4 regions of the Sphingomonas sp. SDUR79 genome follow, and region 4 is predicted to be linked to each of the others. Evidence: predicted binding sites of a transcription regulator. Region 4 holds the regulator's gene; each other region holds the start of a gene.
What was found. The regulator LexA, encoded in region 4, represses DNA repair genes until DNA is damaged. The targets are predictions, from matches to a motif close to GTTCCNCNCTTGTTCT.

Region 1 (8,002 bases), 1.6 Mb from region 4:
GCGCGCCGTCCATCACCGCGCGGATTTCGTCATTGGTGGGCCAGATGTCCTTCAAGTAGACAGCCGCGCCGTCCGAGCCGGTTCCGATCGGGGTCGTGATGAAATCCTGAACCACGGTGCCCTTGAGCGCATAGGCGACGACCAGCGGGGGCGAGGCGAGGAAGTTGGCGCGCACGTCGGGCGACACGCGGCCTTCGAAGTTGCGGTTGCCCGACAGGACCGACGCGGCGACGATGTCGTTGCCGTTGATCGCGGCCGAAATCGGCTCGGCCAGCGGACCCGAATTGCCGATGCAGGTGGTGCAGCCATAGCCGACCAGGTTGAAACCGACCTGGTTCAGATAATCCTGCAGCCCCGCCTTGATCAGATAGTCGGTCACGACCTGCGACCCCGGGGCGAGCGAGGTCTTGACCCACGGCTTGGGGCTGAGGCCCTTTTCGACCGCCTTCTTGGCGACGAGGCCGGCGGCGATCAGCACGCTGGGGTTCGAGGTGTTGGTGCAGCTGGTGATCGCGGCGATCACGACGTCGCCGTCGCCGATGTCATGGTCGCGACCCGCGACCGGCACGCGGACGGCCTCGTCCTTCTTGTAGACCGAGGTCAGGTCGGCGTTGAAGACGTCATCGACGCTGCCCAGCAGCACCTTGTCCTGCGGACGCTTCGGCCCGGCGAGCGACGGCTGGACGCTGCTAAGATCGAGTTCGAGCACGTCGGTGAACACCGGCTCTGCATTCGGGTCGAGCCAGAAGCCCTGTGCCTTGGCGTAGGCTTCGACCAGCGCGACATTCTCTTCCGAGCGGCCGGTGAGGCGCATGTAATCGAGCGTCTTGTCGTCGATGCCGAAGAAGCCGCAGGTCGCGCCATATTCGGGCGCCATGTTGGCGAGCGTCGCGCGGTCCGCGAGGCTGAGCGAGGCGAGGCCCGGGCCGAAATATTCGACGAAGCGGCCGACCACGCCGCGCGCGCGCAGCATCTGGGTGCAGGTCAGCACGAGGTCGGTCGCGGTGATCCCCTCGGCCAGTTCGCCGGTGAACTTGAAGCCGACGACTTCGGGGATCAGCATCGACACCGGCTGGCCGAGCATCGCGGCCTCCGCCTCGATCCCGCCGACGCCCCAGCCGAGCACGCCCAGGCCGTTGATCATCGTGGTGTGGCTGTCGGTGCCGACGCAGGTGTCGGGATAGGCGACCAGATCGCCGTCCGGCGTGGTCGACGACCACACCGCCTGCGCGATATTTTCAAGGTTCACCTGATGGCAGATGCCGGTGCCGGGGGGGACGACCTTGAAATTGTCGAGGCTCTTGCTGCCCCATTTCAGGAAGTCATAGCGCTCCATGTTGCGCTGATATTCCAGCTCGACGTTATCCTCGAACGCCTGGGGCGTGCCGAATTCGTCGACCATGACCGAATGGTCGATGACGAGGTGGACGGGCACCTGCGGATTGATCTTCGACGCGTCCGCGCCGAGTGCGTTCATCGCGTCGCGCATCGCGGCCAGATCGACCACGCAGGGCACGCCGGTGAAATCCTGCATCAGCACGCGCGCGGGGCGATACTGGATCTCACGCTCCGGCGCCTTCGGGTTGTTCTGCCAGTCGACGATCGCCTGGGCATCCTCCGTGCTGACGGTCACGCCGTCTTCGAAGCGGAGCATGTTTTCCAGCAGCACCTTCATGCTGAACGGCAGACGGCTGACATCGCCCAGCTTCTCGGCCGCCTTGGCAAAGCTGAAATAGGTGTAGCTCTTGCCACCCACGGTAAGCGTGTCACGCGTCCCGAGGCTGTCCTGACCGATGGCTGTCATGTGCGGGTCCCTTTCCCTGTCGTGTTGACGCCGGGCGTCACGGGGAGGCGGCAAATGCCGCGCGAGCGCGCCGGTGTGCGAATGCGAAGATTCGCGTGGCCGATAGCAGGCAGGGGGCGTGGGGGGAAGGGGAGGGGAAACTTCACCGTTTAAGCCGGAGTGGATGCACTCCCACGCAGCTCAGGCGGACCCAATAGACGGCGGTATAGCTTTGAACTAGCTTGCTCAGGAAAGTACTTTTGGTTTGGTCGAGAAGTTACTGCGGTTGGAGCGGTTCCATAATGGCGAGCAAGAGAGTTGAGCACCGTTTTGGCGGCGTTTGGACAGAAATCAAGCTGAAGGCTCTTACAGAGTATCTCGATTTTTATCAGAAAGCGTTGCGAAATCAGTCATTCGAGACGTGGTATATTGACGCCTTCGCTGGAACAGGAGATCGCCATGCTGAACTTCAGCGAGGTGGGATATTCGAAGGTCAGCCTATCGAGCATTTCGAACGGAATCTGGATGGAAGTGCCAAGAAAGCACTCGGAATAGATCCGCCCTTTGCGCATTATTGGTTTGCCGAGCAGCACCGGCGACGTAGCCAACAGTTGCTAGCGCTTCGGAATGAGTTTGCACTGGATATCCAAGTGACCCACGGGGAGGCCAATGCGGAACTTTGCAAGCTATTTTCACGCCGGCCATGGTCAGGAGGGCCGAACGCTCAGAGACAGCGTGCTGTCGTTTTTCTCGATCCATACGGAATGAGCGTAGATTGGGACACGTTACGAATGCTCGCAGAGACGAAGCGTGTTGATGTTTGGTATCTTTTTCCCCGCAAGGCCGTCGTGCAGCAGTTGGCACATGACATAAGGGGTGTGGATGAGAGCAAACGAGCCAAGCTAGCGCAGATTTTTGGTGGAGATCAGTGGGAGGAGCAATTTTACAAAGCTAGGCCAGCGCAAACATCGCTCTTCGATCCCGTGCCCGATCAAACGAAAGGGCGGGCAGCTTCAGCTTCTGAAATCGCTGCCTTTGCGAAGCAGAGGCTTGGAAGCTTGTTCTGCTACGTGTCTGATCCGCTCCCGCTGATCGTGAAGGGTAGCGACTTCTTTGAGCTGTACTGCTTATCCAACAATCCGCGCGCTATCGATCTCATTAAGCGGGGCGTCAATCACGTCATGCGGAAATATACGCCGGCATCTCATCGTAGGTCCGGCCACCCAACAGGCGGCCTGTAGCCTTCTTGTTGGTGCCGCCCCATTGCTTGAAGAAAAAGGCGGTGTCGAACCGGCGGCACAGGCGCTCAATCGCCCAAACCCAATCTTCATTCATTGGGCGAGCCGCCGGCCCCGACTCACCGCCGACGATCGCCCACGCAATCCCATCAAGGTTAGGCGAGCCAATCGGGCCGATCAGCGGCTCAAATGAAATGAACCGAATTGCTGCGGGCGTACGTTGAAGGTGTTCGATCCGACCAACCACGTCGCCACTCTCTACGCTCGTTCCCAGCCAAGCATTTGGAAGCACGTCGAAGCCGGGCTTGGACAGGACTTCACGCATTCGGTCCGGACGCTTCGTGAGCAACTGGTAGTCATGACGGGGCGTCGACCGCATCACGTCCCACACCTTACGAATGAACTCTTCGGGCACCTCATCGTGAAACAGGTCCGACATCGAGTTGACGAAAACCTTGCGAGGCGACCGCCACTTGAGAGGGACTTCAAGCGATGTCTCGTCACAACGGACTTTTCCGGTCCACTTTGCTCGCCCGCCGGACTTTCGAGTTAGGCCTGAATACTTCTGAACTCCCATCGCTTCCAGCCGCGCCGCCATACGCATCGCGTAGCAGTTCGTGCAGCCTGCGGACGCGAGCGAACACCCGGCGACGGGGTTCCACGTAGCATCTGTCCATTCGATAGGAGAGTTCTCAGACATGGTTAGAAAATATAAATGAATCATAGCGTTAGGCAAGGGTCGCTAAGTGATTCCAATGGTTCGAAATTCCAAAATACTTAGCTGGGAGGAATGACTGGTGTACGCACAGGTATCCCCTGCCTCGGGCCCCCTCCACCAGCCTGCGGCTGGTCCCCCTCCCCGTTCCGGGGAGGATCTCTGTTCCCAAAATGTTCTTTCCTACAAGCCCCGTCGCGTATAACTGGTTCCCCCTCAACGTGACGGACGGGGTGGGGGATGATCAAGCGACCTTATATGCGCTGGACGCAGGATACCGAGACGGCGTTTCTGCTGGCGCTGCGACAGACCGGGACGGCGCGGGCGGCGGCGGATGCGATTGGGCGGTGCGCCCAGTCGGCCTATACGCGGCGGCGGCGGCAGCCGGAGTTTCGCGAACGCTGGGACGCGATGGTGGCGGAGTGGCAGGCGCAGTGGATCGAGCAGCGCGGCACGAAGGTCGCGGAGACTGCGCCGCGCGAACGCTGGGACGGGTGGTCGGACGTGCGGCGGCGGGCGTTTCTGCGCGCGCTGGCCGAGACGGGCGGGATTGCCGAAGCTGCGGAACGGGTGGGGATGTCGCGCAGTGCGGTGACGCGGCTGAAGACGCGCTCACCCGAATTTGCAGCGGCGTGCGAGGCGGCGCTGGCGCGGGCGCTGCCGTGCCTGGAGCAGGTGGCGTGGGAGCGCGCCGTCGAGGGCTGGGACGAGCCGATCGTCCATGGCGGCAAGGTGACGGGGACGCGGCGGCGCTATTCGGAGACACTGCTGCGCACGCTGCTGGTCCGCGAACAGGCGGCGCGGCAGGCGGAGCGGGTGGTGGCGGCGAAGGCGCGGACCGTGCCTGAGTTTGCGACGCGGGACGAGACCGACACGGCATTGCTGAAGGCGCTGGACCGGATCGCTCAGGCGCGGCGGCGTGAGGCGGTGGTGCGGGCCGATGCGTGGCAGGAGTATGAGCGCGCGGTGATCGCGGGGGAGCGGCCGGGGCTGGTGCCGTGAGCGCGGCTGACAGCGCCCGGCACCTTAATTGCCGTCGGCGTCCACCATGAACTGCACCGGTTTGCCCCGTGTGGTCGGTTCCCATCCCGCCGCCAGCGCGGCGCGGATGCAGCGCGTGATTGTCGCGTCGTCGAGCTGGAGACGACCGGGCGGCAAGCCCTTCATCAGCCGCTTGGGCGGGGGGAATTCCACCAGCGCCTCGCGTCTGGAATCGCGCTGTTGCAGGGAGAGGGTCATGCCCCGCCACCCTTCGTCATCGGACAGATGCGGTTCGCGTTGCAGGTGCCAATCGTAGAGGATGCCATCGACCTGGACAGCGCCGCCCTTGCTTTGAGATTTCGACATAGGCGCGGCCCTTAGCATGACCGATCCGGTCGGGCCTAGTCGAACGTCGGCCCGTGGTGCGGGTTGGAGTGCGGATCGCTGCTGTTGCTGCTGCCGGTTGCCGCCGAGGGCGAAAGCTGATTTGAGGCTTGGCCAGAGGGGCATCGACGCCGTTTGCGCGGCGCGACGCGCGGGCAAGGGTAGAGCGGCAGGGATTTGGATCTTCAATGAATTATCGCCATTCCTTCCACGCCGGCAACAGCGCCGATGTGGTGAAACACAGCCTGTTGATCGCTCTGGTCCGCGCGTTGCAGCTGAAAGAGGGCGCACTGACGCTGATCGACACCCATGCAGGGTGCGGGCTCTATGACTTGGGCGGTGAGGAGGCGCAGCGCACCGGGGAGGCGGCGCAGGGGGTGGTGCGGGTGTTTGCCGACGCGAACCCGTTGCTGGACGATTATCGCGCGGCGGTGCGGGCGGTGAATGTCGGGGCGGAGCCGCAGCTCTATCCCGGATCGCCGCGGGTGCTAGCGCAACTGCTGCGCCCGCAGGACGTGCTGATCCTCAACGAAAAACATCCCGAGGACGCGTATGCGCTGCGCGGGGCGATGCGGGGCACGCCGGCTGCAGTGCATGAGCGCGATGCGTACGAGCTGTGGCTGGCGATGCTGCCGACGCGCACGCCGCGCGGGGTGGTGGTGGTCGATCCACCGTACGAGCAGACCGACGAGCGCGCCCGGATCACGGCCACGCTCGCCGCAGCGCACCGCAAATGGGCGCATGGCGTGACGGTGATCTGGTATCCGCTGAAAGACCGCGCGACGCATCAGCAGTGGAAGACCAGGCTGCGGAACCTGCGCATCCCGAAATTCCTGGTCGTCGAGCATTGGTTATATGATGCCGATCAGCCCGGCATCTATAATGGCGCGGGCCTGTTTATCGTCAATCCGCCCTATGCCTTTACGCAAGCGCTGCCGCCGGTGTTGGAAGCGCTCCGCGCCACGCTTGCGCCGGACGGGCATCGCGGCGTGATCTCGGCCGGCTGGCTGGACGGTTGAGGATTCGTGCCGGTCCTCCCCTGGCGGGGAGGATCGATTCCACGCGGTCGGATCAGAACGTGTCCCACGGATCGCCGCCCGCGACGGCCAGCCGGGGGGCCGGGGCCGGGGCTGGCGCGGCCGGACGCGGCGTCTTGCGGGCCGGCTGGCGTGCCGGGGCTGTGGCGGTCGCGCGGGGCGTGTTGGTGCCGCCGACGTTGAACTGGCCGGCCTGTCCGGCGAGCATTTCCACTTCGCGCGACAGGTTCCGGGCGGCGGCGGAGGTTTCCTCGACCATCGCGGCATTCTGTTGCGTCGACTGGTCCATCGAGGAGATGGCGACGCTGATCTGGCGGATCGCGGTCGCCTGTGCCTCGTTCGCGCTGGCCATGTCGGCGAGGAGGACATGGACTTCGCCGACATCGCCCGAGATGTTGGCGAAGGCGGAGTCGACGTTGCGGACCATGTCGACGGCGGTGCCGATATCGGCCTGGGTCGTGGTCAATTGTTCGCGGGCGCGGCCGGCCTCTTCCTCGGCGCGCATGGCGAGGGCGGAGACGAGGTCGGCGACGACGGCAAAGCCGCGACCGGCTTCGCCCGCGCGGCCGGCTTCGACCGCGGCGTTCATGGCGAGGACGCGGGTCTGGAAGGCGATCTTGTCGAGGCCCTCGATCACCGTGTCGATGCCCTTGGCGCTGTCGCTGACGCGGGTCATTGCCTGGACCGCTTCTTCGGTGGTGGTGCGGCCGGTGGCGACGCTCTGAATCGCGCCATCGGCGCGGGTGACGGTGCGCTCGGCGGCTTCGGCATTGGACTGCAGGCGCTCGCGCATCTGCGACACGGCGGCGGAGGTCTGTTCGAGGCTGGCGGCATTGGCTTCGGTGCGGCGGGCGAGATCCTCGGACGCGTGGGCGATTTCGGTCGAGCCGGTGGTAATGCTGCGCGTGCTGTCCATGACCGAGCCGATCAGGTTGCGCAGCGACGCCAGCGCGGCGTTGAAATTGTTCTTGAGTTCGGCATAGGCCGGCGGGAATTCGGTGCGGATATCGGCGGTGAAATCGCCCTGGGTCAGCGATTGCAGGCTGGAGCGCAGCGTGGTCACGACCTCGGCCTGCTCGGCGGCGCTTTCGATCTGGGCTCTGGCAGTGTCGCGGAAGGTGAACATCGCGCGGGTCATGCGGCCGACGCAATCCTGATAGTCGGTATAGGCGATCGGACTGTCGAGATCGCCGGCTGCCAGCGCCTCCATGCGCACGACGGTGTTGACATAGGGATCGCAGATCGCCTTGCGGAACTGCAGGCTGAGCGCACCGGCGACGATGGCGCAGACGGCGTTGATCGCGGCGGCGACCCAATCGCCTTTGGCTAGTTCGATCAGGCCGGTGAACAGGATCAGGCCGACCAGTGTTCCGAACGCCACCAGTGTCTTTTGGCGGATTGGCGCAATCGCCTCGAACCAGTGCATCATCGTTGGGCCTTTCGCGTCATTCTGCATATGAATCGAATGATCTATAGCCGGGGAGTGCTGCCGCTGGTCTCCGGGGTGGAACCTTGTTGGTGTCGCATACATCCGGACCTCTCGGTTGCGTGCCAAATTATCTTTTATTATCAATATCTTGGGTGAGTTTTGGTAGGAGTTCGGTGGTGTTGGCCCGCAGGTCCGAATTTACCATTTGTTGAAGCCTTTGACCTCTTCTGGAGGGTCTGGCCGGCATGGCGGAGGGCGTCGCGCCCATTTCCCATTTCCCGCGCGCGTCGCATCGCCTAACGCTCACGGCATGACTTTTACCGCGAAAATCCTGCTGCTGGGCTCCGGGGAACTGGGGCGTGAGTTTGTTATCTCTGCCAAGCGTCTGGGGGCGCAGGTGATTGCGTGCGACGCCTATCCCGATGCGCCGGCGAT
Region 2 (8,002 bases), 790 kb from region 4:
CCCTTCTCGAGAAGATCTTCAGCGTCCGCTTGCGTTATGCCGGGGGGAGGACCGGGCAGGTCTCGCAGCCGCCAGACTATGCGCCTGATCCAAGTCACAAATGTCACCCGATCGGCTCCTCGATCGACCTCGGCGGCACGCTAAACCATTTCGGCCCCGCTTCGGTCATATGGAAGCAATCCTCCAGCCGCACGCCGAACTTGCCCGGCAGATACAGGCCCGGTTCGTTCGAGAAACACATGCCCGGCGCCAGCTTCGTTATCTCGCCGCGCACCAGGTTGATCGGTTCATGCCCGTCCATGCCGATGCCATGGCCGGTGCGGTGCGACAGGCCGGGGAGCTTGTAGTCGGGGCCATAGCCCAGCGTCGCATACCATCCGCGCACCGCATCATCGACGCGGCCCGCGGGAACGCCGATCTGCGCGGCGGCGAAGGCGCGTTGCTGGCCGGCGCGGACATGCTCCCACACCTTCCGCTGCTCCGCAGTCGCCTCGCCATGCACGAAGGTGCGGCTGATGTCGCTTTCATAGCCGTGAACCCGCGCGCCGCAGTCCATCAGCACGACTTCACCCTTCACCACCCGCTGCGGCTTGCCCGTGCCGTGCGGATAGGCCGATGCCTCGCCCAGCAGGATCAGGTTGAACGCCACCTGCCCGCCTAGCTTCACCGTCGCCGCAGTCATCAGTGCGGCAATGTCGGCGGGCGTCATCCCCGCCTCGATCCGGGGATAGGTCCAGCGATAAGCGGCCAGCGTCACATCCGCCGCCTTTTGCATCAGCGCGATTTCGGCCGGCGTCTTGAACATCCGGCACCCGCGCACGATCGGGTTGGCCGACACGATCTTCACGCCCGCAAGCGCGCGCCACATGCCGTCGACCGCAAAGAAGCGCGCGGTCTCCTCGATCCCCAGCGGACGCCCCAGCAGCTTCTTCTCGCGCAGGAAGCCCGCGACCACCGCGAACGGATCCTCATGCTCCTGCCACACCCGGATTTCCGCCGGGATGCCGAGCGATTCGCGGACCGAAGGCTCTTCGAAGAACGGCGTGACAATGATCGGATCGCCCTCGACCGGGATCACCGCCGCAGTCAGCCGCTCGCTCCGTCCCCAGCGCACCCCGGTGAAATAGAGCAGGCTCGCCCCCGGCTCGATCAACACAGCGCCGATGCCATTCGCTTTCATCAGCGCCTGGGCGCGGGCGAGCCGGGCGGCGCGTTCCGCGCGCCCGATCGGCACCGCGTCGCCGGTGATCGGCTGAAGCGCTGTCAGATCGGGCTGCGCCGCGCGCGCGACCGCGGAAAACCCGATCGGCGCCAGCGCACCCGCCGCGATCAACCCGCGCCGGGTCAGCCTCATACCGCCGGCTCCGGCGTCTCCTTCTCACCCGCCGACACGATCGTCGCGAGCACCAGATCGCCGATGACGTTGAGCACGGTGCGGCACATATCCAGGAACCGGTCGACGCCCAGCACCAGCCCGATCCCCGCCGGCGGCACCCCGACCATGCCCAGGATCAGCGCGATCACCGGCAGCGATCCCGCCGGGACGCCCGCCGTGCCGATGCCGCCCAGGATGCACACCAGCATCACCGTGATCTGCTGTCCCAGCGTCAGGTCGACGCCAAAGAATTGCGCGAGGAAGATCACCGTCACCCCCTCGAACATCGCGGTGCCGTTCTGGTTCGCAGTCGCGCCGATCGTCAGCACGAAGCGCGATACCTTGGGCGGCAGCTTGAGCTTGTTCTCCGCAACCCGCAGCGCGGTCGGCAGCGTCGCGTTGGACGATGCGGTGGAGAAGGCCATCACCGCCGCCTCCTGCGTCTGGCGGAAGAAGACGAGCGGATTTTTGCGCGCGAGCACCAGCAGCAGGATCGGGAAAATCACGAACATCTGCGTGCCGAGCGCGGCCAGCACCACGCCGACAAAGGCGAGCAGCCGTACCAGCAATTCCCAGCCGAACAGCGCGGCCAGGTTGAACATGAAACAGAACACCGCGATCGGCGCGAGCCGGATGACGAGGCCGATCAGACGCATCGAGACTTCAAAGATCCCCTCGATCCCGCGCTTGAGCGTCTGCACCTGCGGGCGGTCGGCGGTGAGCAGGATGCCGATGCCGAAGAACAGCGCGAAGAACATGATCGCGAGGATGTCGTTCGCGGTCATCGCCGCGACGACATTGGTGGGAACGATGTTCAGGATCGCGTCCACGCCGGTCGGGGTGCTGGCAGTGCGATCGAGGATCGCGCCCGCGCTGTCCCCCGACGCAGCGAGCAAAGCCTGCGCCTCGACCCGGTCCACCCCGGCGCCAGGCTGAAGCAGGTTGACCAGCAACAGACTGACGATCACCGCGATGGTGGAGACGCAGACTGTGAGGACCAAAGTGCGCAGGCCGACACGCTTGAGCGCCGCGATCTCGCCCATCTCGGCGATGCCGACGACAAGTGCCGAGAAGAGCAGCGGAATCACCAGCATGAACAACAGGCGCAGGAACACCTGCCCGATCGGGCCGGTGACATAGGTCGTCACCGTCTTGACCCACGCCGCGTCGGCGGAGGTGAAATGGACGAACAGGCCAAGCGCAAGGCCCAGCACGAACCCGCCCAGCATCTGCCATTGCAGCGTCGATTCGCGCCGCCGCTCCGTGATCGCCTCTGCGCCCGACATGCGTCCCCCTTAACTTGTTGCAGCGTCACGCATAGGCATAGGGGCCGCCCTTGGCGAGAGCCGTCTGATAGGCCGGGCGGGCATGGACCTTGTCGAGCCAGGCGATCGTCGCCGGGCGCGACGCGTCGAGCCCGCCACGTGAGCGTGCCGCTTCGAGTGGGAAACTCATCATCACGTCCGCCGCGGTCATCGCGTCACCCGCGAACCAGGGGCGGCTGGCCAGTTCCGCCTCAACAAAGTCGAGATGGACGTCGATCATCGGCTGGATCTTCTTCTGCGCCGCCTTGCCGAAGATCGGAACGCGCATCAGCACCAGCTTGACCAGCAGCGGCGGCATCAGCGAACCCTCCGCATAGTGCATGAAGTGGCGGTAGCGGAGTGCCGACTCGCGGTGCGCCGGCGCGCCGAGCCGCCCATCAGCCTTTTCGACCAGATATTCGATGATGGCGCCAGTCTCCGCCACGGTGCGCGGCGTGTCGCTGTCGGGGTCCGCATCGACGATCACCGGCGACTTGCCCAGCGGATGCACTGCCTGGAGTTCCGGCGGAGCAAGCATCGTCTTGGGGTTCCGCTCGTAGCGCTTGATCTCATAGGGAAGCCCAAGTTCTTCGAGCAGCCAGAGCACACGCTGCGAGCGCGAATTTTCCAGATGGTGAACGGTGATCATCGCTGCGCGCTCCCTTGTCGGTCCCGTGCGGGGTTGACGCGTTTGTGCGCGGATGCGGCGAAAATGGAAAGAGGCGCCCGGCACGGATTTGCGACGCCGGGCAGCCGATCCTCTGAGTCAGTCCACAGCGTTTCGAAACCGCCACGAACAGGAAAGGCCCGGCGCACGCCACGCCGGGCCTTCCAATGGGAGACTGGTCCCTTGACCGCCACCGACCTGTCGATCCGGCACGGCCCGCAACAGGCATTGCTGCCCGAAACTGGTTAACGACGGCTTTTCCGCCGCTATCGTAAAATCAGAGGTCGTCTTCCGCGTCGGGCCCGGTCATCATCTCTTCGGCGACCTTTTCCGTCCGGCTGCGGATGGCCGCTTCCAGCCGTGCGCAGACATCGGCATTTTCCTTGAGGAACGTCTTGGCGTTCTCACGCCCCTGGCCGATGCGGATGCTGTCATAGCTGAACCAGGCGCCCGCCTTCTCAACCAGCCCGGCCTTCACGCCGATATCGAGGATCTCGCCGATCTTCGAGATTCCCTGCCCGTACATGATGTCGAACTCGACCTGCTTGAACGGCGGCGCGACCTTGTTCTTCACCACCTTCACCCGGGTGGTGTTGCCGATGATATCGTCACGATCCTTGATCTGGCCGGTGCGGCGGATGTCGAGCCGGACCGAGGCGTAGAATTTGAGCGCATTGCCGCCGGTGGTGGTCTCCGGATTACCGTACATCACCCCGATCTTCATGCGCAGCTGGTTGATGAAGATCACCATGCAGCGCGAGCGGCTGATCGAGCCGGTCAGCTTGCGCAGCGACTGCGACATCAGGCGTGCCTGAAGGCCGACATGGCTGTCGCCCATCTCGCCCTCGATTTCAGCGCGCGGGACCAGCGCCGCCACCGAATCCACCACCAGCACATCGATCGCGTTGGAGCGAACCAGCGTATCGACGATTTCGAGCGCCTGCTCACCCGTATCGGGCTGCGACACGATCAGCTCGTCGATATTAACGCCCAGCTTCTTGGCATAGACCGGGTCGAGCGCGTGCTCGGCATCGACAAAGGCCGCGGTTCCGCCGCCCTTTTGCGCCTCGGCAATCACGTGCAGCGCCAGCGTCGTCTTGCCCGAGCTTTCCGGACCATAGACTTCGATCACGCGACCGCGCGGGAGGCCGCCCACGCCCAGTGCGATGTCCAGCCCGAGCGAGCCGGTCGAGATCGCCTCGACCTGCATCGTCTCCTTGGAGCCGAGCTTCATCGCGCTGCCCTTGCCGAACGCGCGATCGATCTGTGCCAGCGCCGCATCGAGCGCCTTCTGCTTATCCGGAGAAATGCCCATCTTGCCTTCGATCACCTTGAGGGAAGCTGCCATGAGAGATCTCCGTCGCTAAATGCTTTGCGGCCCAGGTTCAACCATTGCCTGCCGACGGATGTACAACATCTGTTCCGAAGGAACAAGTGCGGAACGATCTTTTTTTGTTCTCATCTGCCGACGCCCCGCGCCAGGTGCCGGGACCCCGTCACCGCGGACCGAAACTCCCGCCACCAGACCGGAACGTCAGAGCTCGGCCAGCGCCTGCTCGACCGCGTCCATCGTGAACGGCTTGGCCAGAACCGGCCGATCGCGATGCGCATCGACCACCGTGTCGCCACTGCCACCGGTGGCAAGCACGAACGGCACGCCCCGCGCCGCCAGCGCATCGGCGATCGGCCAGCTCAGCTCGCCCCCCGACAGGTTGACATCGAGGATCGCAGCATCGATTCCTCCAGCGGAAACGATCTCCAGCGCCGATGCCACGCTGTCGGCAGTGCCGGCATGGTCCTTGCCCAGCATGTCGAGGAAATCCTCGATCATCATGGCAATCAGGGGTTCGTCCTCGACCACGAGGATGCGTTGGGGTGCGCTCATCGCGTCAGCATGTGCCTGACAATCGTTGCGTGGTCGAGCGCTATTTTGCGGTCATTACGGACCGGGCGAGCTCTGCAAGTTGCTGGACTGAAAAGGGTTTTGGGAGAAACGCGACATTGTCGAGATCTATCGACTTGCGCAGCTGTTCCTCGGCATAGCCCGACATGAAGATGATCTTGAGATCGGGATATTTCTTGCGCGCATGGCGGACCATGGTCGGGCCGTCCATTGTCGGCATCACCACGTCGCTGATCAGCAGGTCCGGCTTCTCGCTTTTCTCCAGCAATTCCAGCGCCGCCTCGCCATTTTCGGCGGTCAGCACGGTATAGCCCTGCCGCGCCAGTGCCCGTTCGGCGACCGCGCGCACCATCGCCTCGTCCTCGACCAGCAGGATCGTCCCGCTGCCCCACAGATCGCCCTGCACCGCCTTGGCGGTCGGAAGCTGCGCGGTCGGCTCGGGTGCATTGTGAACGGGCAAATAGATGGTGAACACCGCACCCTTGCCCGGCTCGCTCTCGGCAAAGATGAACCCGCCCGACTGCTTGATGATACCATAAACAGTCGACAGGCCCAGGCCCGTCCCCTTCCCTACCTCCTTGGTGGTGAAGAACGGCTCCCAGATATGCGCCAGCACGTCCGCCGGAATGCCCGATCCGGTGTCGGACACGCGCAGCGCGGTATAGTCCCCGACCGGCAGGACATCCTCGTCCATCGCGCGGACTTCATGTGCCGCGACGCTCAGCGTCTCGATCGTCAGCGTACCGCCGCCATTGGGGTTCTTCGCCAGCATCGCGTCGCGCGCATTGACCGCCAGGTTGACGACGACCTGCTCCAGCTGGCCAGGATCGGCGCGCACGGGGCCAAGATTGCGGCCGTGATTGACCACCAGCTCGACCGTCTCGCCCAGCAGCCGCTTGAGCAGGTTCGACACCTCGGAAATGATGTCGGGCAACTGCAACAGCTGTGGCCGCAGCGTCTGCTGCCGCGAAAAGGCGAGCAGCTGGCGGGTCAGCGCGGCCGCGCGGTTCGAATTGAGCAGGATTTGCTGGATATCGTCATAGTCGCTGTCGCCGGGCGCGTGGCGCATCAGCATCAGGTCGCAATGACCGATGATCGCGGTCAGGATGTTGTTGAAGTCGTGCGCGACGCCGCCGGCGAGCTGGCCTACGGCCTGCATCTTGGTCGCCTGCGCCACCTGTCGCTTGAGCTGCCCTTCCTCACCCGCGTCGCGCAGGCTCAGCAGCACCGCCGCGTCGCCCAGGCCACGCGCCGAGGCGATCGACAGCGACACTGCTTCGTCCGGAGCCTGAGCAAAGCGGACGGTGAGGTCCATCGGATGCACAGCCCCCGCCGCAAAGCGCCGCACGGCATCGGCCAGCGTGCTCTTGTCCTCACGCACGACCAGGTCGCCGGGATAGAGCGGCGGCGCGTCGCCATTCACATGCGCCGCGCGAACAAAGGCTTCGTTCATGAAGACGAAGCGCCCATCCGCCCCGACCAGCGCGATGCCGGTGGGCAACAGCGCGATCAGCGACCGGACATGCGCGGTCGATTCCGCGCCCATTTCCTGCGCCGGGGCATATTCCTCGTCGAGCAGCGCAACCAGCATCGGCGTGGCATCGCCATCGAGGAAGGGGATTTCGAGCACCCGGATCGGCGCGCCCGACAGTCCCTCGCGCTCGAACCGCACCGTCCCGCGATTGTCGGTGATCAGGAAGCGGGTAATGTCCCGCCCCTCGATCATCGCCAGCTCGTCACCGGCTGCGCGCAGCCGGAGCACGCGATTGGCGGCGCGCACCCGGCCATCGGCGCCGATCAGCGCCATCATGATCCCGGCCTGCCCCAGCCGGTCGCCCGATTTGCCAGCGACCAGCGCCTGTGCCTGTTTGGTCAGGTCCACCGCATCGGCCCCGGCAAAGCGCCACACCAACAGCGAATCGCCGACCCGGCTCACATGCGCGGTCAGCTTGGTCCCGGCGGCATCGAACGATCCGCTCGACGCCTGCCCGTCGCGCCATGCCGCGCGTCCGGCACTGCCCAGCTGGGATGCCGCCCAATCGCCGATCACCACTGCAGGCGGCGCGGGATAGCCCGGAAACAGCGTGCCGAACCGCTCATTGGCGCACACCAGCCGCCCGGCGCGGTCGGTTACCGCGATGGCGTCGTTGCTCATCGATGCCAGCATATTGGCCAGCGACCAGTCGCTCTCGGCGGTTGTCGATGCCGCTTCCGCCGCGACTGCTGGCCGCCGCAGCAAGGTCGCGGCCAGCGCGATCAGCACGGCTGTCGCGAAGAACCCGGCCGCCACCGGCAGCGAGTCGATCGCCCACAGCACCGCCCCGCCCGCAACCGATCCCGCCACGATGGCGACGATCAGCGGGCCGGTGATCCCGGAGGTTTCGTCAGTCGGGGCGGAAAGGCTGGGCATGGCCCCCTTTCCCGCCCCGCTGCCATAGCGTCAAGCGCTCACCAGACGCGAACGCGCTTTGCCGGGTCCAGATACAGCTTCTCGCCCGGCTTTGCGCCGAACGCGCCGTACCAGGGGTCGAGGTTGCGCACGACCCAGGCGCGCTGGATCGACGGGCTGTGCGGATCGGTCAGCAACCGCTGACGCAGGTTCGCTTCACGATAGTTGCGCCGCCACACCTGCGCCCAGCCGAGATAGAAGCGCTGGTCGCCGGTAAAGCCGTCGATCACCGGCGCTTCCTTGCCGCCAAGCGCATGCTTATACGCGTCGTAAGCGATGGTGAGGCCCGCCAGGTCGCCGATAT
Region 3 (8,002 bases), on a different contig from region 4:
ATTTGGCGTAGGATAAATCGGGCCGCATTCGCGTTTACGAGGAACGTAACGCTCGAAGATTTTTAAGGAGATGGATTATGCGCGCTCTATGCTGGCACGGTAAGGGGGATGTTCGTGTCGACACGGTTCCCGATCCAGAAATTCAGCATCCGCGCGACGCCATCATAAAGATCACCGCCTGCGCAATCTGTGGTTCGGATCTGCACCTCCTCGACGGTTACATGCCGACCATGGAGTCTGGCGATATCCTCGGTCATGAAAATATGGGTGAGGTCGTCGCCTTGGGATCGGAGGTCACGAACCTGAAGATCGGCGACCGGGTGGTCGTGCCGTTTACGATCAGTTGCGGTGATTGCTTCTTCTGTCGAAAAGGTCTGTTCTCCGCGTGCGAGAGAACGAACCCCAACGCGGAGATGGCGATCAAGGCGATGGGCCATTCGCCAGCCGGCCTATTTGGCTTCAGCCATATGATGGGCGGCTACTGTGGCGGCCAGGCGGAATATCTCCGTGTGCCGATGGCCGATGTCGGACCCATCAAAATCCCGGACAACATCACCGACGAACAGGCGCTGTTCCTCTCTGATATTTTCCCGACCGGCTACATGGCGGCCGAGAACGCCAACATCGAGGAAGGCGATACCGTCGCGATCTGGGGATGTGGCCCTGTCGGTCAATTCGCCATCCGCTCGGCGTTGATGTTGGGCGCTGGGCGTGTGATCGCCATCGATAATTTGCCCGAGCGCCTTGCGATGGCGGAGGCGGGCGGCGCTGAGACGATCAACTTCGATGAAGTCGATGACGTTTACGAGGAGCTGCAGGATCGCACCAAGGGACGTGGGCCGGATAGCTGCATCGATGCCGTGGGCTGCGAGGCATCGGCGCACGGCTCCGTGGATGCCGTCGTAGATAAGGTGAAGGCCGCAACTTTCCTGGCCACTGATCGAGTCCACGTGCTTCGCGAAGCGATCAAGTCCTGCCGTATGGGAGGCACGGTTTCCATCCCTGGCGTTTATGTCGGCATGGCGGATAAGATCCCAATTGGGGCCTTGATGAATAAGGGGCTCACGATCAAATCGGGGCAGACGCATGTGCAGCGGTACACGGCACCGCTTCTTGCCCGCATCGAAGCGGGTGACATAGATCCCAGCTTCGTCGTCACTCATCCCGCATCGCTGGAAGACGCGCCGGCGATGTATGAAAAATTCCGTGATAAGAAAGAAGGGGTAATCAAGGTCGTCATGCGGCCGCACGGCTAAAAGCCCGGCGAACCTTCCGCCACAGAATGAGATTAATCGTCATGCACCCGCCGGGATTTCGGCGGGTGCATTTGTGTCGCGCCTGCGAGATTTCCGATCAAGAAGAGCGGTTCGCCAGCCGCAGGCTCACTCTAAGTCTTCTGACTGCCGGTAAAACGGTCTTCGCTATCGGCGTATCAGTCGCAACGCCTGATCGCACTCTGCCCTGCAGGGTGCAGGAAAGGCGCGAAATAGCGTCATCAGAGGACAAAACGACAAGCCGTTAATCGAGTGTGTTCCCATTTCGTTCTATCGCGAGTTACAAGAGCGCGAAGGGAATCAACATGCTGCCTCTGATGCAGCCGGTCCCGCTCGCCGACGTGCCGAAGGGGACTGTTCTTCGCGTCGTCGGCGCAGCAGGCGCCGGCTTTCCAAGCCCGGCCCAAGATTGGGAGGATGACGCCATAAACCTGATCGAGCTGTTGAGGCTCGATCGGGCGGCGAGTTTTGTGTTCCGGATCAGCGGCAACAGCATGATCGAAGCTGGCATCCACGATAACGACGTCGTGGTGGTTGATCGCGACACGCGCCCTGCAGAAGGGCATATTGTAATCGCGATCGTCGATGGCGGCTTTGTCTGCCGCCAGCTCGTTCGGCGCCGGGGCGCCGCATTCCTCGAAGCGCGCAACAGTCAGCAACGCTACGAACCCACCTCGGCCGAAGACGTCGAGATATGGGGCGTCGTGCGGACCGGCGTGCGCGATTATCGGCGCTAGACCGTGTCTTGGGCGATCGTCGATGTCGCCAATTTCTATGTCTCGGCCGAACGCCTGTTCGATCCGAGCCTGCGGGGCGTGCCGGTCATCGTTTTGTCGAACAATGATGGCTGTGCGGTGGCCCGCTCCGAAGAGGCCAAGGCGCTACACGTCCGCATGGGCGAGCCGGTCTTCAAGATACGCGATCGGATCAAGCGCCACGGCATCCAGCTCCGATCGAGTAACTATGAGCTGTATGCAGACCTCAACCGGCGCTTCAACGCAGTCATCGCCGACCATTCCGATCTGGTAGAAATCTACTCGATCGACGAGAGTTTCTTCCGCCTGCCGCCGCTCGCGAGCGGCCTTGGCGATGTGCCGACCGCGCACGCGGTCCGCGAGGATATTGCTCGATCCGTCGGACTGCCGACACGGATCGGGCTGGGTCCGACCCGCACGCTCTCGAAGGTCGCGAACGCCTTGGCGAAGGCGACAGAAAAGGTGTGGGGCGGCGTCGTGGATCTCCACGACGTCGAGCTGCGCCGGCGTCTGTTTGAACATTGGCCGGTTGGCGAGGTGTGGGGAATTGGAGGGGCACTGGCAGCCCGGCTGCGGCCTCTAGGCGTGCAAACGACGGCAGACCTGGCTGCGCTGCCCCCGGCGGTCGCGCGCGACGTCGGGACTGTCGTGCTGGAACGCCTCGTGCGCGAGCTGGGCGGGATCGAATGCGACGATTTCAAGGTGGCACCCGAACCGCTCAAGGCGACCGCCGTGACGCGCCAGTTTGGCGAGCCCGTCTCCGACCTTGCCGAGCTGTGCGAGGCAATGGCGCGGCGCGCAGCTCGCGCGGCCGAAAAGATACGTGTGCAAGGGCTGGCTGCAAATCGGCTTATCGCGTTCGCGCATGGCTCACGCTTTAAGCCGAACCCGCCCTCGGCATCGCGATCGGCACGGCTTTCTCCTCCGACCAATGACCCCCGCGTGATCGTCGGGATCGCGGGGAAGATGATGGAAGCAATGTTTCAGCCCGGGGGCGCTTATACCAAGTGCGGCGTGCTGCTGGAGGATCTGACGCCGGAAGGGAAAGGGCAAGCGGACTTGTTCGCCACGGCCGATCCTAGAGCGCCGGGATTGCTGGCGGCAATGGACGGGATCAACTCCCGCTTTGGTCGAAATACAGTGATCTTGGCGGCGCAGGGGTGCGGCGCGCGATCGTTCGATACTAAGCGGTCGCAGAAAAGTCCGGCCTGGACTACGAAGATCGGGGAAATACCCGTCGCGCGATAAGCAGCGAAGCAACCGCCTCGAACCAACCAACGCGCTCGGTTCTGGTCGTGGAGCGGACCTGCATTGAAAAGTAGAATGGAAGTCCGTCGTGAAAAGCGAAACAGCTCTGTCGCTGATGAAACGGGCATTGGCGATTTATGACCGTGATGGCGAAGGTGCTACGTGTGCCGCTTGCCATCTTCAAGCCGCGATCGACGCGGCCGCCAGCGCCAGGCCGCTGCAACCCCATGAGGAAATTGATCCGGCGCAGTTGGCGGAATTTGACGCGCACATTGAGCGAAGCCGAAGGGGGCCGCTACACTAGCTAACCTCAATCGGCCCTACGCAGTCAGCGGCTTCGGTCTTTATCGCGCGACGCCGGCGATTGCGCCGGTGTCGCGCTGCCGATTTCGGCATCGAGCTTGTCCCCCAATTTGATCCGATCGGCTACGAGTTGCCGGGTCGACTCTCCAATCGTTCCGACCATGCGTGCGCTCTCGCCACGATCACGCGCGGTTTGCATGGCAGCGTCGACAATCGCCTGTGCTGGCGCGAGCCGAGTATCGGCGTGGTTCATCTCTGGGGTATTCTTCAGGAACGTCGCGGCGAGCCGCTCCTGGCCCGGTGAATAGCCGGGAGGCAGGATCGGCCTCTCCAGAGCGCGCACGGCACGCTGAAGCCGCGCGGGCTGCTGGTTGTTGATCTGGACGCCGAGCGCCGCGCCGATCTCTCTGACCCGCTCCAATGGCGTCTGCTGGGGCGTCACGACAGCATCGATCTGACGGACCCCGAGATAGGTCAGAAGGTGCGATTGATAGACCGGCCCCTTAGCGTGCCGGACATAGGCCAGTTCGGTGCGCGCATTGGCGATAGCGGCCGAAGGTGCGCCTTCCTTCACAAGCCCGCGCAGCCGGTCAGCCGCCTGCTGGCGGGCGGCGGGAAGATATCGTTCCATTTCCTCGCGCACTTTGGTCAATGTCACCCGGTAGCGTTGCCCCTCAGGCGGGGCGCGTTTGGGGAGCATCGCGATCCCGGCGGGACCGATGCGCGCTTCGGGCGAGAGGTCGCGCTTGATCGCTGCTGCAGAGAGGACTGCGGCCATGCCGCGATGATCGCCTGTCAGGAAACCGTGGCGGGACGCCTCCATCCACTGATCCTTGTCGATCCCGGCAATGCGGATTGGATGGCCTGCCTCGCGGGCGAGCTGCGCCGCGTGGTGGCGCATGGTGCGGCCATTGCCTTCGCGGAAAGGATGAATGGCATTGATCTCGTTGATATGATCGCCAAGCCGGTCGAAAAACTCGTCTCGAGCAAGGCCTTTGAAGTTGTTCTGTTTGCTTACGTCCGCGAACCGTTTGTCGAGTTCGCGCGCGACATAGGGGACGGCGGCGAAGCTCGATCCCCCCTTGGCGATATTGACGGTGCGGTCCTCGCCCGCCCAATCGTAGAGGTCTTGAAACAGATGTTTGTGAAGCGCGCGGTAGCCTTCATCCGTCGCAGGAAAAGACAGGCGCGCGGCCTCTGCGCCGCGCGCCTGTGTCAGCCGTCGCTCTGCCTCGGTGAGCGTCTTATCGTCGGTGATCCCGAGGCGGTTCCGTAGAGTCTCGGTGCCGGGATATGTGTAGGGATCGTCAGCCAATTTCAGGCTGCGATCTGGCGTGTTCCGGGCTGATAGAGGCTGAGGATGATGGAGGGCATAAGTGCGGGGGGCACGCCCTCGTCGAGCATCATCGCGAACATCGCATCTTCGTCGATGGTCGGCGTCATGTCTTCGATAGCAAGATTGGCCCGCGCCTCTGCTACATCCTCACGCCACAACGCGACCTGCTCGGGGGTGCCGCGCTCGAAGTCCATCTTACGGACGCGCTCGCGCAGCTTTGCAAGATCGATCTGGGCCATCGCGTCATCCTTCCAATTTCTTAACACTACGCCTTCCGTCGCGATTCCTCAACAAATCACTCGTCCCATCCGTCGATCGATTCACCATGCGCCGCGCCCGTTCGGACGCAGCGCATTGCGAAAAGCTATCAGTATTCGCTTGCTAACATGATCGTCAGCACGCGCTTGGTCTGCCGCTCATCCCATGGCGCTTCGCTGCCATAGGTCAGGGTGGTGTCATAGCAATCCACCTTCCAGAAAACGGTCTCGGCAATATCCCTGTCCCTCCTCGGGCGGTCCTGCGTCCATCGTCCCGACGCAAGGCGATAGACGGCGCCGAAATCATGCTCCCCATAAGGGTCATTGTTGCCGTCGAATTTCGTGAAACCAACGATCGAGGCAAGCGCTGCGAACCGATCCGCGTCGGGAAGTGCCTGAAAGCCGATCGTGGTATTGGCGATCGAACTGGTGCCGGGATTGCTGCGGGCCGCGTCGTTCAGACGACGAATGGCGGCGAGTTGTTCCGGGCTGTGCATTGGTGATCCTCCTTCTTGGCATGGGCCGCAAGGCCGCTCGGCCTCACGGCCCTGCCTGTCCGGCGAGGACGGGATGGGGAGGGGGAGCGAGAATCTACCGCTGGCGCGGGCGAACCGCCCTAGCGCGGCCGGCGATCGTCGCCGGGTGCCGGGCTTGGCGGATTACACGGGCGGTCGATTGTCGTTCGGGAACGAAAGGGCGGCGCCCTTGGCGTTCCCCTTCGCGCCGAGCGCAAGCAGCGCGCTCGGCGGCACGATGCGCGGTGCGGATCTCCGCACGTCAATTAGGTGATTTTCTGCTTTCGTTCTCGACTCTGCTGACTCATAGAATCGTCATGCCGATCATGGCCGAACATCGCTGGCTCTATCCGATCGACTGGCCCGAGCTGTCGAGGCTGATCCGGTTCGGCCGCGCGAATGGACGATGTGAGCATTGCCGACGTCCGCATGGGAAGCGCGTCTTCCACTTGGGCGATGGTCGCTGGTGGGACGCCGATCATCGGCAATGGCGTGATGGCCGGGGACGCCGGGTGCGCGCGCCCGACTCTGGGGTCATCGCGATTGTTCGTGTTACGCGGGTCTATATCGCGTGCGCCCACCTGAACCACGATCCGACCGACAACGCGCCGCGCAATCTCGCCGCGCTCTGCCAGCGATGCCACATGATCCATGATGCTGCCGAACATCGTCGCCGGCGTTGGCTAAACGCCTATCGACGCCGCGCCCTGGGCGATCTGTTGGCGTTGCTGGACACCCCGTTCATGCCGATAGGAGGTGTGCCACGTGGCACACTTGTAGCGGTCTCAGCAGGCTGAATCCGCCACTCAAGCGGAGCGCGAGCCGATCATCGTGCGTGCTGATGCAAAGTCGCGCAGCTCGTCATGATGTCGTGAAGTCGCCACGGCGCCGCCCGTCCCTTGTGGGCGGGCGGCGCCCGCGGGCCTGAAAGGGCAGCGGGCGCGACGGCCATGCAGGGCATGGCTGTCGCGCCGGCGACGGGGCCTCTGCTGGGCCAAACGGGGAAGATGGGGGCCGATCTTCACCGGCCCCCGATAGTCGTCACGCCATCTCGTCGTCGGCCATGTCCTCGTCCTCGATGCCGTCCATGTCGCCGTCGAAGTCCTCCGCTTCGCCCTCCGGCTGATCGAACGCACCGATCTTCATGGGGGCGGGAAGCCAACTGGCCGGAAGCCGCTCCGACACGTTCACCGCCAAGTCGCCCTTCTTCTTGATGGTGGCGCAATTTTCGGCGCTCGGGGCACCGCATTCCTCGCGCAACAGGTCGATCATCGCGGCGCGGCGCATCTTGTCGAACAGGGCGATGGGGGCGCTCCAACGGGCGGCAATGTCCACCCCGCTCGCGCGCGCGATCTGCTCGAAGTGGTGATGCCGCCTACCCGGGGAACCGCCAGAGAACACCGTGCCGTCCACCGTCATCGCGACAAGCCCCGCCAGCAGCGCCATCTTGTCGTCGCTGCTCATGGCGCGGATCGCCTCGAAACGCCCCTCGGCGGGGATCGACGCAAACCGGGTCGCCATCACGTCCTCGACGGGGCGAACATCACTGGTCGCCATAAGCTCGTCGGGAACATCGGTCGCGACCGTCTTGGCCTGAACCTCAAGCGCCATCTGGTAGCTATGCGCGCCGTGAAGCAACTGGCCCGCAAGGCTGTCCAGCACAATGTCCAGCGCCAGCGCCGGGTCGGCTGCGACCGCTTCCTGCACGATCTGCGTCTTGATGCGTGACAGGTCCGCGAACAGGCTGTTGCTGTAGAGCGGTTGCGGCTCGCAGCTGCCCGCCTTCGGCTTGGGCTCTGCCTTCGCACGATAGATGCTCTTGCCGAGCGAACCGTCATGCGAAACCCACAACGCCACGCCCCCGACTGCAACCTGCTCCGCATTGAAGGCCCGGAGTCCCTCGGTGATCGTGTCCCGCTCATCGACAAGCGGTTCGATCCGGTCACTGTCCTCGCCTTCCTTCTCCGCGATGGCCTCGATCTCAAGCTCGATCTCGGCAAGCCGTTGGCCCTCCGCCTCGGTCGGCTCGCGGGTGGCGGGATACATGCCGCCCTTCATATAAAGGTCATAGGGCCGGTCCAGCGAGGCGCGGACCTCATGCCAACCGATCGCGCGATATTCATCGGCGATGGCGTCCAACTTCTCTTCCGCCAGTTCCTGCACAAGCTCGGGCTGATCGGCGTAACCGGCATCCCCTTGGCTGAACAGGTCCGGGGTGATCGTCCCGCCCTTCGCCTCATAGGTTTCCCGCCCGATGAACAGGAACGCGCCGCTGGTGGTCGCGATCTTCTCCGTGGTGAGCATCCGGCGAATG
Region 4 (8,002 bases):
GGTGCGGATCGCTGATGTCGGTCGAGTCGTGGTAGAAGGCAGAGAGCGCGCCGACCACGCCGCACATGATCGCCATCGGGTGCGCGTCGCGACGGAAACCGCGATAGAAGGTCGCGAGCTGCTCATGCAGCATCGTGTGGCGGGTGATGGTGTTGGAGAACTTGCCCAGCTCGTCGCCGTTCGGCAGTTCGCCGTTCAGCAGAAGATAGGCGACCTCCATGAAGCTCGACTGTTCGGCGAGCTGGTCGATGGGGTAGCCGCGATGCAGCAGGATGCCCTGATCGCCATCGATATAGGTGAGGCCGCTCTCGCACGATGCGGTCGAGGTGAAGCCCGGGTCATAGGTGAACATGCCCGTCTGGGCATAGAATTTGCGGATGTCGACGACCTCGGGGCCGACGCTACCCTGTCGCACGGGATATGCCTTGTCGCCCAGATTGAGGGTGGAGTCGGTCATCGTCACTTCCTTTCCTTCAGCCGTCCGTGTCAATTGCCCGGGGAGGCCGTCATCTGATCTGCAATGCGGCTGAGGCTTTCGTCGCGCCCCAGCAAGAAGAGCACGTCGTAAATCCCCGGTGAGGTGCGCTTGCCGGTGAGCGCCGCGCGCAATGGCTGTGCCACCGCGCCCAGTTTGACCCCCGCCGACTCCGCGACCTCACGTACCGCAGCTTCGAGTGCTTCCGTATTCCAGTCCGCCACCGCGTCAAGCGCGCTGTGCAGTTGCGAAATAAGTTCGCGTGCGGGGCCTTCAAGCAGCGGCACCGCATCCGCGTCGATTTGAAGCGGGCGGGTGGCGAACAGGAAGGCCGCGCCATTGGCGATTTCGATCAGGCTGGCGGCGCGCGGCTTCAGCGCGTGCATGCTGCGCTGCAGAAGATCGCGCTGTTCGGCGGTCGGCTCGAACGGCAGGAACTTGGCGGCCAGTTCGGCGAGGCGGGCATCGTCGGCGGCGCGGATGTAGTGGCCGTTGAGGCTGTCGAGCTTTTTGAGGTCGAAACGCGACGGCGACTTGCCGACGCCGTCGAGCGTGAACCACTCGATCGCCTGCGTCCGGTCGATGATCTCGGCATCGCCATGCCCCCAGCCGAGGCGGAGGAGATGGTTGAACAGTGCCTCGGGCAGTACGCCGAGTTCGTCGCGGTAATCGTTGACGCCGAGCGCGCCGTGCCGCTTCGACAGCTTCGCGCCGTCCGCGCCGTGGATCAGCGGGATATGGGCATAGGTCGGCTCGGCCCAGTTCATCGCACGGATGATCGTCAGCTGGCGGAAGGCGTTGTTGAGGTGATCGTCGCCGCGGATCACGTGGGTCACGCCCATGTCGTGATCGTCGACCACCACCGCGAGCATATAGGTCGGCGTGCCGTCCGAACGCAGCAGGACCATGTCGTCCAGCTCGGCATTCTGCACCGTCACTTCGCCCTGGACGAGGTCGCGGATCGTCGTCGCGCCCTCCCGCTCGGCGCGGATACGGACGACATAAGGCTGATCGAGCGGGCCATCGCTGCGGTCGCGCCACGGGCTGCGGATGCGATAGGGTTGCTTCGCCGCCTGCGCCGCTTCGCGCTGCGCCGCGATTTCCTCCTGCGTCATCCAGCAGCGATAGGCGTGGCCGCTCTCCAGCATCGCGTGCGCGACTTCGGCGTGCCGATCGGCGCGGGCGAACTGATAGACTTCCTCGCCATCCCAATCGAGGCCGAGCCAGCACATCCCGTCGAGGATCGCGGCGATGGCGGGCTCGGTCGAGCGCGCGCGGTCGGTATCCTCGATCCGCAACAGGAACTTGCCACCATGATGGCGGGCGAACAGCCAGTTGAACAAGGCGGTGCGTGCGCCGCCGATGTGCAGGAAGCCGGTCGGCGAGGGCGCGAAGCGCGTAACGATGGTGGCGCCCGAAGGCTCAACTACTGCGCTCAACCGCGCGATCTCCAGCTTGCAAAGGGTGGCCGGGATGGCCGGCTGCGCCCCTAGCACGCGGTGCGATGCGCTTCAAACCGCAGTGATACGTAGGGTATTGGAGTGGGTTGCGTAGGGACTATGGCTGGACCAAGCTGCACTCCCGATGGGGACCGACGCCGCGCGCGCATGGGGGCCGATGCGGTTCCCGACCCCGGCATGGCCGGGCGGCGTCGCCGCGCGGGTCGAGCGCTGGCTGGAGGTCGAGCGCGGGCAGTTGTTCCTGTGGGTGCCGGTGATGATCGGCGCGGGCATCGCGGCGTGGTTCGCGTTGCCCGATGCGGCGCGCTGGGGCGCGGTGATCCTGGGTGGCCTTGCGCTCGCGGCCGCGGGGCTGGCGGTGGGGCGCAGCGGGCGTGCGGCGCGGGTGCTGGTGTGGGCTGGGCTGCTCGTCGCGCTGGGTTGTGCGCTGGTGTGGTGGCGGGCGGAGCGGGTCGCCGCGCCGGTGCTGGCGCGCCCGGCGGTGGTGCAGGTCGTGGGCAGCGTTGTGCGGATCGAGCCGATGCCGGCGCGGGAGCTGGTGCGGCTGCGCATCGCGACCGATGCGGGGAGCGCGCTGCCCCGGCAGGTGCGGGTCAATCTGGCGGTGAAGGACATGCCCGATGGGCTGACCCCGGGTGCGCGGGTGCGGGTGCGCGCGCGGCTGATGCCGCCCGCGCCGCCGGCGGTGCCGGGGGCCTATGATTTCGAGCGGGTGGCGTGGTTTGACGGGCTGGGCGCGACCGGGCGGGGGTTTGCGCCGGTCGAGGTAATCGCGCCGGGCCGACCCGATAGCGGGCTGCGCGCGCGGCTGACTGCGCATGTGCAGTCGCGGGTCGAGGGGAGCGCGGGCGGGATTGCGGCGGCGCTGGTGACCGGTGATCGCGGGGCGATTTCCGAGGAGGATGCGGAGGCGCTGCGGCGATCGGGGCTGGCGCATCTGTTGTCGGTCAGCGGGCTGCATGTGACGGCAGTGGTTGGGGCGACGATGTTGCTGGTGCTGCGGTTGCTGGCGCTCAGCCCGTGGCTGGCGCTGCGCTGGCCGCTGCCGGTGATCGCGGCGGGCGTCGCGGGCGTGACGGCGGTAGGCTATACGTTGCTCACCGGGGCGGAGGTGCCGACGGTGCGGTCGTGCATCGCGGCGCTGATGGTGCTGGCGGCGATGATGCTGGGGCGACAGGCGATCACGCTGCGGCTCGTCGCGTTCGGTGCGCTGGTGGTGCTGTTGCTGTGGCCCGAGGCGCTGATGGGCCCAAGCTTTCAGATGAGCTTTGCCGCGGTCACCGCGATCGTCGCGCTGTATGAAAACCAGCGCGTGCGCGGCTGGTTCGAGCGGCGCGAGGAGGGGTGGGGACGGCGGCTGGTGCGCGGGGTTGCGTCGCTGTTGCTGACCGGCCTGGTGGTCGAGATCGCGTTGACGCCGATTGCGCTGTACCATTTCCACAAGTCGGGCCTGTACGGCTCGCTGGCCAATATCGTGGCGATCCCGCTGACGACCTTCATCGTGATGCCGTTCGAGGCGGCGGGGCTGGTGTTCGACGCTGTGGGATTGGGCGCGCCCTTTTGGTGGGTGGCGGAGCAGGGGCTGCATCTGTTGCTGTGGATCGCGCATACCGCCGCGAATGCGCCTGGCGCGCTGGCGATGCTGCCCGCGATGCCGGGCGAGGCCTATGCGCTGATGGTGGTGGGGGGCGTGTGGATCGCACTGTGGCGGACGCGGATGCGGCTCGCGGGGCTGGTGCCGGTTGTCTTAGGCGGGGTCTGGGCGTTGGCGACGCCGATGCCGGACCTGCTGGTGACCGGGGACGGTCGGCATCTGGCGCTGCGGATGCCCGGCGGTGAACTGGCGCTGCTGCGCGATCGGGCCGGGGACTATGTGCGCGACACGCTGGCTGAGAATGGCGGGGTGGACGCGGAATTGCCTGCGCTGGCTGAACAGCGCGATGCGCGGTGCAGTGCGGACCTGTGCATGGTGACAGTCGAGCGCGGCGGGCGCGAATGGCGGATCGCGGCGACGCGCAGCGGCTATCGCGTGCCTTGGCACGAGATGGTGGCCTTCTGTGCCTCAGCCGACATCATCGTCGCGGACCGCTGGCTGCCGCGCGGGTGCGTGCCGAAATGGCTGAAACTGGACCGGGCGAAGCTGGAGGAGACGGGCGGGGTAGCGATCACGTTCGGGGAGCGCCCGACGGTGGTGACGGTGCGGCGCGCGGGGGCGCGACATCCGTGGCTGGAGGCGGAGACGGTGATGCCGGCGCGGGAGTGAGGACCCGCAGCGCTCCGTCCTTACACGTTCGTCACCCCGGCCTTGTGCCGGGGTCCACTTGGCCGCACATCCGGCGCTCAAGCCTCATGCTTTGCGCCTGCCTCCCGGTGGACCCCGGCACAAGGCCGGGGTGACGCCGAAGGGGGGCGCCCGCGATCAGACGACAGGGCCTGCGAGGCTGCTACGCCCCGCCCGGAAATCGCTCGAACTGCGGCAAGGCATGTGCATCCTTCATCCAGCCGATGCGGTCGGCGGTCTGGATGTGTGCGGCAGCGGGGACGGCGTCGGGGTTGTCGAGGGTCGATGCCTGGACATCGACAAGGCCCGGCAGATTGGTCGCGTTGCGGTAAAGCAGGCCGGTGCCGCAGGTTTCGCAAAACCAGCGGCGGCCGGTGTCGGATGAGGCGTATTCGCGGGGGGACCCCTGCGTCACCGTCACCGCGTCCTCGGGGTACATCGCCCAGCCAACCATCGGCGCACCGGCGCAGCGGCGGCAATCGCTGCAGTGGCACAGCGCCTGACCGCCGTGCAGCGGCTCGCCGTCGATTTCGTAGCGCACCGCGCCGCAATGGCATCCGCCGGTCAGGGTCATGCTGGCTCTCCCTCAGTTCCGGACGGGGTATGACTTGGCGTGTTCGCCCTAGCCTCACCGCCCCACCCCAACCCCTCCCCTGAAGGGGAGGGGCTATTCCAGGCCTCAGTACCGCCGCAGCAGTCCGGCCAGCTTACCCTGCACCCGCACCTGATCGGGGCGGTAGCGCTGGGGGTCGTAGCTGCGGTTCGCCGGGTCGAGGCGGACCATGCTGCCCTCGTTCCGGAAATATTTCAGCGTCGCTTCCATCTCGTCGATCAGCGCGACCACGATCTCGCCGTCGCGTGCGGTTTCCTGGCGGCGGATCAGCGCATAGTCGCCGTCGAAGATCCCGGCCTCGACCATCGAATCCCCGGCCACCTCAAGCGCATAATGGTCGCCTGAACCGAGCAACGCGGCGGGGACGGGGAGCATCGTCGATCCCTCCATCGCCTCGATCGGTACGCCCGCAGCGATGCGCCCGTGCAGCGGGATTTCGATCACGTCATTCGCCGGCTGCGGCGCGGGGCGCGGCATCGCGACGACGCTGGACTTGGCCGCGGGCTTCTTGGTCTCGCCGCGCTCGGGCATCTTGACCACTTCGAGCGCACGCGCGCGATTGGGCAGGCGACGCAGGAAGCCGCGTTCCTCCAGCGCCGAGATCAGGCGGTGGACGCCCGACTTGGACTTGAGGTCGAGCGCGTCCTTCATCTCCTCAAACGAGGGCGAAACCCCGGTATCGGCCAGACGGTCGGCGATGAAGCAGATCAGCTCATGCTGCTTCTTCGTAAGCATTGGACGTCCCCTATCAAGAACAGACATGGAACGTTTACGCCTTGTTCCACGCCCCGTCAAGCGGGTCCGAATCAGCCAATGTCGAGGATTTCCACCGAGTCGCCCAGTGCGGCCGCCGGAACATGTGGAGCACGCACGATCAGGCAATCCGCAGCGGCCAAAATGCGCAGCATCGAGCTGTCCTGACGGTCGGCGGGGATGACGCGCCCGTCGCAATGGACCGCGCGGATATGGTCGGCGCGCGGGCCATTGGCGGGCAGCGTGGTGCCAAGGATTGCGGTGCGGCGGCGGGGCAGGGGGTCGGCCGCGCCGGAAAGATACGCGACCATCGGCAGGACGAAGAGCCAGGCCGTGACATGCGCCGACACCGGGTTGCCGGGCAGGCCGATCACGACGGTATCGCGCATCCGTCCGGCCATCACCGGCTTGCCGGGGCGCATCGCGACCCTCCAGAAATCGATTTCGGCCCCCGCCGCCTCCAGCGCCGGACGGACGAGGTCGTGGTCGCCCACCGACGCGCCGCCGCTGGTGACGAGCAGATCGGCGTTGACTGCGGCGAATGCGGTCGTCAGCGCGTCGATCCGGTCGGGCAGGATGCCGAGGTCGATCAGGTCGACCGGCAGCGTCGCCAGCATCGCGGCCAGCATCGCGCCGTTGCTTTCAGGAAGCTCGCCCTGCCCGAGCAGCGCACCGGGCGCGCGAAGTTCGTCCCCGGTGGCGGCAATGGCGATACGGATGCGGCGGCGGACGGGAAGGGTGGCATGACCCGCAATCGCGGCGAGCGCGATCCGCGCCGGGGTCAGCTGCGCGCCCGCATCGATCACGATCGCGTCGCGGGAAAAATCGAGCCCGACCGGTCGCACATGCGCGCCGCGCGCAGGCGGACCGTTGCCGTCCAGTTTCAGCGCGTCAGCGTCCCGCTCCGCTTCTTCCTGCACCAAAATCGTGTCGGCACCATCGGGCACCGCCGCACCGGTAAAGATGCGGACCGCCGCACCCGGCGCGACCGATCCGGCAAAGGGCCGTCCCGCCGCGCTCTCGCCGATCACCCGCCATGGGCCGGGAAGCTCGGCGAAGCGGATCGCATAGCCGTCCATGGCCGAGAGCGGCAGCTCGGGCTGGGTGCGCAGTGCGACCACCGGCGCGGCGGCCCAGCGCCCGGCGGCGTCGCGCAGCGGCACATGCTCGACCGTCACCGGGTCGGCCATTGCAAACAGGCGTTCTTGCGCTTCCGCCAAAGAGATCATGTCGGCCATGGCCCCGATTAGCCGGGGCGCGGCCTATGGTCGAGGCGTCACCGGGGCCGCGCGGCCTCGCTCAACCGGCTCATCTCGTGCGGGCGCAGCGGCAGGCGGAATTCGGCGACATGGCGCGCGCCATGACATTCGATCACCCGGATCGGCCAGCCGCCGATCTGCGGCAGCGACAGCCACAGGCCGCACAAGGGCGCGAATTCGGTTTCGCTCTCGAACTCGACCAGTGCGTTGCTGAGCGAGGTGATCTGCGCATTCCACCAGCTGCTGCCCGATCGGACATGGGTCGCCGCATCCAGCTTGATCGCATTCTTGACCGCGCCCAGCGGCGACGCACTCCCCACCATCGGCTCCTGCGCCACTGGCGGGCGGCGATTGGCGACCTGCCGCAGCCACGGCATCAGGACCTGCCAGCCCAGTTCCTCGGCAAAAGCGATGCCGGCCTGACCGCGTTCGGTCCAGCGGATCTCGCCAGCGATCGGCCGCAGCCCGTCGAGCGTGACCTCGACCGCCTCGCCCACGCGCAACGCGGCGCGCGTTTCGACGCCAAGGCCCGCCGGAGAGAGGTTGCGGGTCCAGGCAAAATCGACCTGATCGCCGTGACGAATGCACAACCGCTGGCGCAGCTCGACGCGCGGCATCTGGCGGCGCTCGCTGGGCAATGCGGCAAGGCAGCGGGCAAGCGCCCCAACGACGTCGAGCGGTTCGTCGAAGCAAAAGGTGAATGCGGCGGGGTCGTCGCCCAGTACCGATCCTTCGGCACTGACGCCAAAGGGCAGTTCGATCCGGCCACGATCACCATCGGTGAGCGGCCCGCTGACGGTGAGCGTTGCGCCGGCGGAGGTAATGCGGTGGACGAAGCAGTCGCGGATGCCGTCGCTGCCGATCAATCGGGCGTGGGCAGCATTCTCGCCGTTGCCGGGCGGAACCGGGTCGAGTCCGTCCGACAGTGAAAATATGGCAGACCGCCCTGAACCCGACATAACGCCCCACAACTGAACGGAAAAGCTGTGGGCCCCGCGCCGTCAAGATTCGCTGAGCGAGCGCGGTAAGGGGTAGGTTAACCCTGCTGGGCTTGGCGTAGTTTTGATCCTCCCCCGCCCGGGGGAGGTGGCACGCGAAGCGTGACGGAGGGGGCGGAAGCAAGTCGGCAAGAGGTGACAGGACATCGCCGTCCTCCCCCTC

Region 1: a site for LexA is predicted at 3,901-3,916, ahead of ACRYLO_RS09600 (DUF5131 family protein). Genes of this name have one in related genera too.
Region 2: a site for LexA is predicted at 4,774-4,789, ahead of recA (recombinase RecA). Genes of this name have one in related genera too.
Region 3: a site for LexA is predicted at 1,531-1,546, ahead of ACRYLO_RS19490 (LexA family protein). Genes of this name have one in related genera too.

What each region holds. Positions count from the first base shown of each region.
Region 1 covers NZ_JBPDIN010000001.1:1,945,492-1,953,493, reverse strand. The annotation lists gene acnA (aconitate hydratase AcnA) at 1-1,804, opposite strand, end outside; gene tcmP (three-Cys-motif partner protein TcmP) at 2,086-3,024, shown strand; gene ACRYLO_RS09600 (DUF5131 family protein) at 2,963-3,721, opposite strand; gene ACRYLO_RS09595 (helix-turn-helix domain-containing protein) at 3,977-4,738, shown strand; gene ACRYLO_RS09590 (hypothetical protein) at 4,763-5,083, opposite strand; gene ACRYLO_RS09585 (23S rRNA (adenine(2030)-N(6))-methyltransferase RlmJ) at 5,290-6,120, shown strand; gene ACRYLO_RS09580 (methyl-accepting chemotaxis protein) at 6,173-7,564, opposite strand; gene purT (formate-dependent phosphoribosylglycinamide formyltransferase) at 7,878-8,002, shown strand, end outside.
Region 2 covers NZ_JBPDIN010000001.1:1,148,550-1,156,551, reverse strand. The annotation lists gene ACRYLO_RS05490 (tetratricopeptide repeat protein) at 1-107, opposite strand, end outside; gene ACRYLO_RS05485 (M24 family metallopeptidase) at 104-1,354, opposite strand; gene ACRYLO_RS05480 (dicarboxylate/amino acid:cation symporter) at 1,351-2,661, opposite strand; gene ACRYLO_RS05475 (glutathione S-transferase family protein) at 2,687-3,328, opposite strand; gene recA (recombinase RecA) at 3,624-4,694, opposite strand; gene ACRYLO_RS05465 (response regulator) at 4,881-5,231, opposite strand; gene ACRYLO_RS05460 (hybrid sensor histidine kinase/response regulator) at 5,272-7,659, opposite strand; gene ACRYLO_RS05455 (M13 family metallopeptidase) at 7,698-8,002, opposite strand, start outside.
Region 3 covers NZ_JBPDIN010000002.1:54,933-62,934, reverse strand. The annotation lists gene ACRYLO_RS19495 (zinc-dependent alcohol dehydrogenase) at 78-1,256, shown strand; gene ACRYLO_RS19490 (LexA family protein) at 1,580-2,011, shown strand; gene ACRYLO_RS19485 (Y-family DNA polymerase) at 2,015-3,277, shown strand; gene ACRYLO_RS19480 (hypothetical protein) at 3,366-3,581, shown strand; gene ACRYLO_RS19475 (hypothetical protein) at 3,606-4,358, opposite strand; partial or broken gene ACRYLO_RS19470 (Fic/DOC family protein) at 4,521-4,895, opposite strand; gene ACRYLO_RS19465 (hypothetical protein) at 4,898-5,155, opposite strand; gene ACRYLO_RS19460 (DUF3768 domain-containing protein) at 5,284-5,670, opposite strand; gene ACRYLO_RS19455 (hypothetical protein) at 6,006-6,485, shown strand; gene ACRYLO_RS19450 (ParB/RepB/Spo0J family partition protein) at 6,730-8,002, opposite strand, start outside.
Region 4 covers NZ_JBPDIN010000001.1:360,019-368,020, forward strand. The annotation lists gene ACRYLO_RS01590 (citrate synthase) at 1-457, opposite strand, end outside; gene gltX (glutamate--tRNA ligase) at 487-1,914, opposite strand; gene ACRYLO_RS01600 (ComEC/Rec2 family competence protein) at 2,060-4,198, shown strand; gene ACRYLO_RS01605 (GFA family protein) at 4,380-4,790, opposite strand; gene lexA (transcriptional repressor LexA) at 4,896-5,564, opposite strand; gene ACRYLO_RS01615 (molybdopterin molybdotransferase MoeA) at 5,636-6,820, opposite strand; gene ACRYLO_RS01620 (PilZ domain-containing protein) at 6,859-7,800, opposite strand.